3 regions of the Desulfofundulus luciae genome follow, and region 3 is predicted to be linked to each of the others. Evidence: riboswitches for the same ligand, from Rfam matches in the RefSeq annotation. Region 3 holds a riboswitch; each other region holds the start of a gene.
What was found. A riboswitch is a leader RNA that binds a small molecule or an ion and turns the genes downstream of it on or off. The one in region 3 is predicted to bind cyclic di-GMP.

Region 1: it holds a riboswitch for cyclic di-GMP, as region 3 does, so the genes downstream of both, J2Z49_RS05725 (ATP-binding protein) here and J2Z49_RS09300 (HD-GYP domain-containing protein) in region 3, are expected to answer to the same signal.
Region 2: it holds a riboswitch for cyclic di-GMP, as region 3 does, so the genes downstream of both, J2Z49_RS07975 (type II secretion system F family protein) here and J2Z49_RS09300 (HD-GYP domain-containing protein) in region 3, are expected to answer to the same signal.

The regions. Positions count from the first base shown of each region.
Region 1 is NZ_JAUSUX010000007.1:39,072-42,341, reverse strand. Features, by position in the region: gene J2Z49_RS05740 (DMT family transporter) at 1-396, shown strand, start outside; gene J2Z49_RS05735 (methylated-DNA--[protein]-cysteine S-methyltransferase) at 431-1,033, shown strand; tRNA gene J2Z49_RS05730 (tRNA-Thr) at 1,043-1,117, shown strand; cyclic di-GMP riboswitch class I at 1,498-1,583, shown strand; gene J2Z49_RS05725 (ATP-binding protein) at 1,907-2,896, shown strand; gene J2Z49_RS05720 (STAS domain-containing protein) at 3,057-3,270, shown strand, end outside.
Region 2 is NZ_JAUSUX010000011.1:12,737-16,006, forward strand. Features, by position in the region: gene J2Z49_RS07965 (GspE/PulE family protein) at 1-673, shown strand, start outside; gene J2Z49_RS07970 (type IV pilus twitching motility protein PilT) at 699-1,784, shown strand; cyclic di-GMP riboswitch class I at 1,853-1,941, shown strand; gene J2Z49_RS07975 (type II secretion system F family protein) at 1,996-3,228, shown strand.
Region 3 is NZ_JAUSUX010000014.1:742-4,011, reverse strand. Features, by position in the region: gene J2Z49_RS09310 (ATPase domain-containing protein) at 1-684, opposite strand, end outside; gene J2Z49_RS09305 (hypothetical protein) at 688-1,056, opposite strand; gene J2Z49_RS09300 (HD-GYP domain-containing protein) at 1,119-1,751, opposite strand; cyclic di-GMP riboswitch class I at 1,847-1,937, opposite strand; gene J2Z49_RS09295 (methyl-accepting chemotaxis protein) at 2,263-3,270, opposite strand, start outside.

The sequences.
Region 1 (3,270 bases), on a different contig from region 3:
ATTTTTATTGCCGGCTATGTATTGATCGGGCGCGGCTTGCGGCACCGCCTGTCACTATTCCCGTACATTTTTGTTGTTTACGGGGTCAGTACCGTGACTTTGTTCCTGGGTGCGCTGCTGGCCGGCTTGTCCTTTTTTCCTTACCCGCCTTCCACATGGCTGTGGTTTTTCCTCCTGGCCCTGGTGCCCACCATTTTCGGGCATACCATTTTCAACTGGGCCCTGCGTTATGTCAAGGCTGCCGTGGTCTCAGTGAGCATACTCGGCGAGCCGGTGGGGGCAACCATTCTGGCTTATATTATTTTTCACCAGGTGCCTTCACCCTTACAGCTTGCGGGCGGGGCGATTATTATCACGGGCCTGTCCATTTTTATCCGGGCGGCAGCGGAAAAATAGCTTGTTCCATTTTGCGGCTGTGGGGGGGCGTTCTGTGAATGGGTTTCATTTATTATCCACCAGAGCGGGCTGGGTTGGTACTGCCTGGGGTAGGCAGGGGCTGCTGGTCCTGACATTTCCCCGGCCCAGCCGGGAGGAAGCCCTGGCTGCTCTGATGGATGAAGTAATACCCGCAGAAGTCAATCAAGGAAGTGGGCCTGCATTAAAAAGGTGGCCCGTGGCTTTTCTGGAAGAAAGGCTGAACCAATACTTCCAGGGCCGGCCGGTTTCCTTTACGGATATTCCCGTGGATCTTTCCTGGTGCACCCCTTTTGTGGCCCGGGTGCTGGATTTTGTACGGCACATCGGGTACGGTGAATTATGGTCGTACCAGCAGGTGGCGGCAGCCGTCGGCAGCCCCCGGGCCGCCCGGGCCGTGGGCGGGGCTTTGGGGACCAACCGGGTTCCACTGGTTATTCCCTGCCACCGGGTAATCCGCCGGGATGGATCGCCCGGCGGTTTTGGCGGCGGCCTGCCTCTAAAACTGCAGCTATTGCAACTCGAAGGCGTGCGACCCGGCCCCACCGGGCGATACCAATTGACAAATGACTCTGTTTGCGTTAATATAAGTAATGCGCCGGGTAGTCAAATGAGATAACAGAAAAGTGCTGGTGTGGCTCAGGGGTAGAGCAGCGCACTCGTAATGCGCAGGTCGTCGGTTCGAATCCGACCACCAGCTCCAAAAAGCTAGACGCCGCAAGGGTTTGCGGCGTTTATTGTTTATTATATTACATTGTCTTGCTTCTTTCAGAAGGGAAAATAAAAATGGATATCGTATATTAACTTTTGGGTGCAGGTATCTTGTCCGCAGACATGGCTTTGGTACCGGTGGTTATGAATTTTGTCTACAAGGATTATTCCTCTCTGCTCCTTCTGGTTGCTGGCGGAGCACGTCATGTCCGTTCTTATCCACACGGGCCTGTTTTTGTATTTTCTCTCATCATATTTCCCATACCTAACAGTTCTTCAGGGGCTGAATTTTTCGCTGGTGGAAAATTTTCTGTGTTCTGGCGGTGTTGAATCAGCCTTTTAACTGTTAAATTAAAAACTTTATTGTCTTTATTGTGTTAAAGGCAAACCACTCGAAAGGGTGGGGCGCAAAGCCATGGGTCTGCAGCCCTAAAGGGTATGACTGCCAGGCTGCCGCGATAAAGGTATTGATTGTTTTCTTTTTAATGGTGTTTTGTTGCGGCAGCCTGGTCAGGCTGCCGTTCCTGCTTATAAAAAAGTATGTTTACCCATTTGGGGTATAGAGGTCGACTCTAACAGAGCCAATGGCTGGGACATTTGCTGGCAGTATTGTGGCAATTGAAAGGGCATGGGGCCGGGAGGGGCTGAAAGGCAGAAGGGTGGTGAAAAAATGCAACGGTGTCTTGAATGCGCAAAGAAAGAACCGGACCGTCCTTGTGTGGAGTGCCAGTATTTTGTCCAGCTAAGCCCCCTTCGGCGGGTGCCTTCGCCGCCTGTCCGGGTGTTACTGGAAGATGAGCATGGCAGGCAGTATCCGGCTCACATCCTGGTGTTAAATACCACGGAGTTTGGGCTGGAAACGGAAGCTCCTGTTCCGGGGCGGTATGTAATCAGGCTGCAGGAAAACTTGTGGGTCGAGGTGGCCGGGGTACCGTTCAAAGGGAAAAATAACGTCCACGTTTTTGATATCCTGTGTGTCCACCGGAAGCAGGGGACTGCCCGTCGTCTTAGCAGGGAGGAGTATCAGTTGCTGGCCGGAAGCGCCGGCGAGCTAATACAGGAGATTTCCCGGCACTTGCCGGAGCACCTTCAGGACCTGGTCAGGGAGAAACTGCTGGCTGAGGTGGAGAAATCCGAACTAATTAACGCTCTCAGGGTGGGGAAGGTGATGAAATATGAAGGAGGGCGCTTCCGCTACCTTTCAGGCCAGGCTGACCTGGACCTGCCTATGGAAGAAGCGGAAAAACTGATGCGCCAGGCTATCCGCCAGGCCGAACACCGCCGCGAGGTGATCATTAGCGCTGACGGGCAAAAGGTGTTTGACCTTCACGGCGTGCCCTTCGACCACAGGAGCGGTGGACTGCTGGCCTTTGACATCACCGAGGTGATTGAAAAGGAGAGAAAGATGCACCAGCAGGAGATGCAGGCTTACCGGGAGGCCATAGCGGCGGTAACGGGGGGCCGGTTATACCTGGTGAATAGTGGAGAAATGGAAAAAGTGATCTCAGAAGGGACGGAACTGGCCAGGGGTGAGGTCCGGCAGACCCATGACATTCCGGAAGCCCGCCGGGCAATGCGGGAAGCCTTGCCTGTTCTCGACAGCCGCAGGCAGCACGCGATTGCCTTGTGCTTGACAGAGGCGCTGGCCAATGCTCTCAAACATGCAGGGGGCGGTTGCTGGCAAGCCAGGCAGTCAGGGGACACCGTCAGGATTATCGTTCAGGACCGGGGTCCGGGAATCAAAACCAGCGAATTGGCCCGGGCAACGTGATGCAACATTATTCAACCAAGAATTCCCTGGGGTGTGGATTTACCCTGATGCTCTACTATGCGGACCACCTCTACCTTAATACAGGACCGTCAGGTACCGCCCTGGCCCTGGACTTCGGCATTAAAACCGGACAAGACCAATGAAAGAGGGGGTGATTTTGTTGCTGAAAGTAGATGTTTACGTTGACCGGGGGGTGTGCCGGCTGGTGCTGAACGGTGAATTGGACGTGGAAACGGTAGCGCAGTTGCAAGAAGTTGTTGGGAAAGTGGGAGAACACACGCTGGAAGTTGACCTGTCGGGCGTTTCTTTCGTTGATTCCACCGGTTTGAAAAGTTTGCTGGACATTAGCAACGACTGGCGGCAAAAAGGGGGCC
Region 2 (3,270 bases), on a different contig from region 3:
GGAGCGCAATATTGTGACCATAGGGGACCCGGTGGAGTACCTTCTGCGGGGGATCAACCAGACCCAGATCAACGTGAAAGCCGGGCTTACCTTTGCCGCCGGCCTGCGCTCCATCCTCCGCCAGGACCCGGACATCATCATGGTGGGCGAAATAAGGGACGGGGAGACGGCCCAGATCGCGGTGAGGGCGGCCACCACCGGCCACCTGGTGCTCAGCAGCCTGCACACCAACGACGCCGCGGGTGCCCTGACCCGCCTTATCGATATGGGGGTGGAGCCCTTCCTGGTGGCCTCCTCGGTGGTGGGCGTGGTTTCCCAGCGGCTGGTGCGCCTGCTCTGTCCCCGCTGCAGGGAGCCCTACCAGCTCCCGGAAGACGCGCCGGAGAGGATTTTTATGGGCCTGCCGCCCGATGATCCGGTGACCCTTTACCGGGCCGCCGGCTGCCACCACTGCAACCACACCGGTTACCGGGGGCGGACGAGCATCCAGGAGGTGCTGCCCGTGACCCGGGCCATCAGGGAGCTGGTAAATAAAAAAGCTTCTGCCGATGTGATCAAAGAAAAGGCGGTGGCCGAGGGAATGGTTACCCTGAAAGAAGATGGAATAGACAAGGCCCGGCAGGGGATCACCTCCATAGCGGAAGTGATGCGCGTGGCCTATAACGAGTGGTGACGGAAAAGGAAGGTGTTGCGGCGGAATGCATGCCGATGAACTTTTAAAGCTAGCCTTCGAGCTGAAAGCTTCCGATGTCCACCTTACTGTGGGCCGCCCGCCCGTCTTTCGGGTTCACGGGAAGCTTTTTGCCGCCGACGAGCTGGACGCCCGGGCCGTGCCGTGGGTGGAGGATCTGCCCGTCCTCACCGCCGGGGATACCGAGGCCCTGGCCCGCCAGCTGATCCCCGGGGACCGGTTCCAGCAGTTCATGCAGGTGGGCGAAAGCGACCTGTCTTACGCCATCCCGGGAGTGGGCCGCTTCCGCGTGAACGCCTTCAAGCAGCGCGGCACGGTGGCCCTGGCCATCCGCCTCATCCCGGAGCGCATCCCCACCTTCGATGAACTGGGCCTGCCCGAGGTGGTGGCCCACCTGGCCAGGCGGCCCCGGGGCCTGGTGCTGGTTACCGGGCCCACGGGCAGCGGCAAGTCCACCACCCTGGCGGCCATGATCGACCTCATCAACAGCGAAAGCCGCCTGCACATCATCACCCTGGAAGACCCCATCGAGTACGTCCACCGGCACAAGAAGAGCCTGGTCAACCAGCGGGAAATCGGCCGGGACTCCCTTTCTTTTGCTGCCGCCCTGCGCGCGGCCCTGCGGGAAGACCCCGACGTCATCCTGGTGGGGGAGATGCGGGACCTGGAAACCATTGCCACGGCCATCACCGCCGCCGAAACCGGTCACCTGGTGCTGGCCACCCTGCACACCACCAGCGCGGCCCAGACCATCGACCGCATCATCGACGTTTTCCCGCCCCACCAGCAGCAACAGGTCCGGCTGCAGCTGGCCAACGCCCTGGAAGGAGTGATTGCCCAGCAGTTGCTGCCCCGCAGGGACCGCCCCGGCCGGGTGGCGGCACTGGAAATCCTGGTGGCCACGCCGGCCATCCGCAACCTCATCAGGGAGGGGAAGACCCACCAGATTATCTCCCACCTGCAGACCGGGGCCAGGTACGGCATGCAGACCCTGGATATGGCTTTAAGAAACCTCGTCCGTACAGGGGTGATCGGCAGGGAAGAGGCCCTGGCCCGGGCGGCCGATGCCGAAAATTTGTTAAAAATGATTTAAAACAACAAGCTGGTTATTGACTGGCAGAGCGGCTCCCGCTAAGATAAGTTTTAGGAAGAGTGCGGCAAAGCGAAAAGAGGCAAACCTGCCGAAAGGCAGGGGCGCAAAGCCGCGGGCCTAAAGCGGTGCGAGCCGCCAGGGCAGCCGGGCTGCCGAACTTTCCGGCACGTACTTCCAGGCGCGTCGCCTGGATTTTTATTTCCGGGAGGTGGTGAGGGGAGCTTTGCCCGTCTATGCCTATCGGGCCCGGGATTTAACCGGCAGGGTGGTTTCCGGCCGGCTGGAAGCTGGCGGTCCGAGGGAGGCGGCCAGGATACTGCAGGGCCAGCAGCTCATCCCCGTGCAGATCCGGGCCGTGCGGGGGGGCGTCAGCCTGACTTTGCGGCTGCCTTCATTCCGGCGTGGGGTCAGGCTGAGGGAGCTGGCCCTCTTCTGCCGCGAGCTCTCCACCCTGGTCAGCGCCGGCGTGCCCCTGGTGGGTGCCATGCGCATCCTGGAGCTGCAGGTGGAGGGCCGGGTGCTCAAAGAGGTGGTGCGCGGGGTGACCGGCCGCCTGGAGCAGGGACACTCTCTAGCCGAATCCTTCGGCGCCTACCCGTTGGTCTTCCCCGAGATCTTCATCAGCATGGTGGAGGCCGGGGAAGTGGGTGGTGTGCTAGACGAGGTGCTGGAGAGCCTGGCCGGCCATTTTGAAAGGGAACACGAGGTGAGGGAAAAGGTGAAGTCGGCCCTCACCTACCCCACCATGGTACTGGGCTTTGCCGTGGTCATCCTCACCTTCGTGCTCACTTTCGTACTGCCCCCCATCATCAACACCATCCAGAACCTGGGTGTGCCCCTGCCCCTGCCCACCCGGGTGGTGATGGGAGCCAGCCGCCTGGTGGGGCGCTACTGGTACCTTCTCCCGCTGTTTCCGCTGGCGGCGGCTTTCGGCTTTCAGCGCCTGCGGGCCTCGCCCCGGGGCCGGGAGATCTGGGACCGCCTGGTCCTGAAAATGCCCGTATTCGGGCCGGTGCTGAAAAAAATAATCATTGCCCGCTTCGCCCGTACCCTGGCCGCCATGCTCAAAGGCGGGGTGCCCATCATCCAGGCCCTGGAAGTGGTAAAGAAAACCGCCGGCAACCAGGTGGTGGCGGGCGGCGTGGCCAGGGCGCAGGAGAGCGTGCGGGAGGGGCAGGGCCTGGCCGGTCCCCTGGAAGAGAGCGGCATCTTCCCCCCGCTGGTCATCCGCATGATTGCCGTGGGGGAAGAAACCGGCAGCCTGGACGCGCTGCTGGTCCGCATCGGCGCCTTTTACGACCAGGAAGTGAACATCACCGTGGGCCGCCTCTCCAGCGTGCTGGAGCCGGTGCTGATTGTCTTCCTGGGCGGCATAGTGGGGTTCATCGTCCTTTCGGTGCTCCTGCCCATGTTTACCAGCATGATGCAGGGGCTGGGGAAGTAGGGCGGTGGTTTCAAAGGTGTTCTTACATACATACTCTAACCG
Region 3 (3,270 bases):
TTCACCCTCCGGCCTCATCCTTGGGTACACTTCTATCCCCACAGGACCAATTTGAAACAAATGTTCCCCGTGCTGGAAACTGGTCCCCCTCATTTTCAGGACGCGCATGTACCTTTTTTGAAACCGCTTTTCCTCCTGCCCGTAAAGGTGGAAAATCCCATCGGCGATGGCAAACTCGCTCAGGCGCGTCAGCTCCTGTTCCTCGTACTCGCCGACGAGAAATGCAGTGATCTCCCATATCGATAGAACGGCAGCCAGCTCAAAAACAAAGGCCCTGAAGGTCTTCTCGTCCGGGAAGAGGTCCCTTATAACCTTGACACTATCGATTACAACTATGTTCGGCAAATGTTCTTTGATCATTCGAGTCAGGTAATCCAGGCCCTCGCTCGCGCCTTGCCTGCGCAGGACGGCCCCCAGATCCCCGTAAATAACCCTGTCCCCCAGCAGGTCGTCCGAGAAGAACTCAAAATCTTGAAGATGCCTCACCATCTTCAGCTGTGATTCCGATATAGTGGTCAGGTACAGGCTCTTGAGGCCGTTCCTGGCATTGTTAAATATGATATTCTGGACGAATATCGTCTTTCCACTGCCCGGAGAACCAGAAATGATATTCAGCGAATAAGCGGGTATGCCGCCGCCGAGAATATAATCGAGATTTTTTATGCCCGTTATCAACCTCTCCATTTTTCATTCCTCCCTGGAAGCAGAAAGATCCCCGGCAAATTCCTCGTCCAGCTTCTTTTTTATCTCTTCCGCTCTTTCATAACCGAGAAGCCTGGCCAGGATTTCTACATACCTGGTGATAAACTTCATAAACATATCTTCGACCGGCAGGTCCGGGTTCTCCTCCAACCTGGCCGCCATCTTCGCACACGATATCCCATTTTGATCGTACTGCAGGAGTTCTATTTCCTTGTATTCCAGCGAAACCTCCCATACGACCCTTTCCACCAGAAGATTCACGGAAAACGTCCCAAGGTACTTCGACGACGCCGTCCACATCTCCTTAAGCAGAGTTTCATAGCGTCCGATCCGTTTTTCGATGATTTCGCTCACAACAGCCCCTCCTTTTCGGCTAAGAGCTATCGCTCCAGTATGAGCAAGGCCCGGTTCCCCGGTTAGTTATTTCGCAGGTGCTTCACACCACCAGGAATATCGACAGTGATCCGGTAGAGTTCAGGATCTATTCCCTCAGGCACGACCCGGCAGCAAAACACTTCCACCAGCTGAGGGTCGAATTGGGTACCAGCACAGCGGTAGAGCTCCTCTGAGGCCATTTTTATAGACATCCTGGGCCGGTAAACCCGATCCGAAGTCATGGCATCAAAACTATCAGCCACGGCCAGAATTCGCGCCCCCAGGGGAATGGCCTCACCCCCCAATCCTTCCGGATACCCGCAACCGTCATATCTTTCGTGATGGTAAAGGACCATAAGGCTGATGGCTTTCATCCCCGGTATGGCCGAAAGGATTTCATAACTATAAACAGGGTGCTTTTTTATTTCCTCCCACTCCGCGGCAGTCAGTTTGCCCGGCTTGTGCAGGATAGCGCTGGAAATGCCCAGCTTCCCTATGTCGTGGAGTAACCCGGCCAGGTATATATGATTCTGTTCCTTTTCAGTCATACCCAATTTCTTCGCGAGCGCAGCAGCATAGGCCGCCACGCGCCAGGAATGACTGGAAGATACCTTAAACCGGACCTCCTGTAATTTCATCAACGCCCGGGCAGCATGGATAAATGTGGATTTCATGGAAGCACCTCAACATATTTATTCTAAAAATTTCTTTAAAAAATGAAAAGCCGCAGGGAGAAAAATTTTACGCTTCCCTGCGGCTTCCTTTCTCCCCTTGCAACCCAGCCGTCATGGTTCCCCGCGGGGAACTTTAGACCTGTGGCTTTGCGTCCCCGGCTTTCGCCGGGTTTGCCCTCCGGAAAGTTGCGACTTTTCAAGAGGTATTTCAACATTTTTTCAAGATGTATTTCAACATTACCGTTAACTTTCCTTCCTGATTAAGGCGATTTTCGGCAATATCAACGGCATCATCATCCTGAGAAAACCGTTACGGCCCGGTAATAAAGGGTCGATCCTGGGAAAACTCAAGCCTGAGCTGCTTCCTGGCCGTGCTCCAGCCAACCCCATTTCACCAGATCCGCGCTGACCCGCATGACCGGCGGTGTGAGAGGACGGGGGTTAGCCGCCCCCTTTACTCGATATCCTAAAAGCTCTTGCCTTAATCAATCCCCGCCGGCGGTCGGGGCACCTACACACGGAAGCGTGCGGCCAACCTGTCCAGTTCGCCAGCCAGCGCGGTAAGCTCTTCGGTAGAGGCAGAGACTTCCTCCATCGCCGACGTCTGCTCTTCTGTTGTCCCGGCAACATTCTGCACGCCAGCCGACATTTCTTCCGCAGCGGCGGCCACCTCCTGGACCTGCCGCGCAACATCCTCGATGGCGAGACTGATGGCCTTGATACTGGCCCCCACCTCGTTGATCACGCTGCTTCCCTCCGTGACCTCCGCCGCCCCGGCGGCCATAACTTCGACCGCCTTCCTGGACTCGTTCTGGACCGTGGTGATCAGTTCGTAGATCTCCTTGGCGGCGCTGGCCGACTGCTCGGCCAGCTTGCGGACTTCCTCGGCGACGACGGCGAAGCCGCGGCCCTGTTCCCCGGCGCGGGCGGCTTCAATGGCGGCATTCAGGGCCAGCAGGTTCGTCTGGTCGGCGATCTGGGTGATCAGGTCTACTATCTGGGTAATCTGGCCCGCGGTCTGGTTGAGAGCATTAATGGCGGAAGAAACGTTGGCACTTGCTTGCTCAATGGCTTTCATCTGCCCGATAACCCGCTCGACACCCCTGGCACCTTCAGCGGCCCGGGCCGCAGCCTGTTCGGCCGCCGCTGAAACCTTCTGCACATTTTCGGTTACCTGTTCGACGGTCGAGGCCATTTCGCTCATGGTGGCGGCCGTCTCGTTCGCCCCGGCGGCGGTCTGCTCGGCCTGGGTGGCGAGCTGGGAGGCCGAGTCGGCCACCTGCTTGGACGTTTGGACTACCTGGCCGATGATCTCGCGCAAGTTTGTGCGCATGCGGTTGAAAGCCTCGGCTAAACGGGCAATCTCGTCCCGGGTGCGCACCACCAGTTCCTCGCCCGTGAGGTCACCTTCAGCGATACGGCCCGCTTCGCGAACGGTGGCCAGGATCGGACGGGTGATCATGCGAGTTATAAACACTGCTATGAGGAGCCCGACAACCAGGGCAAAAGCGCCCACAAG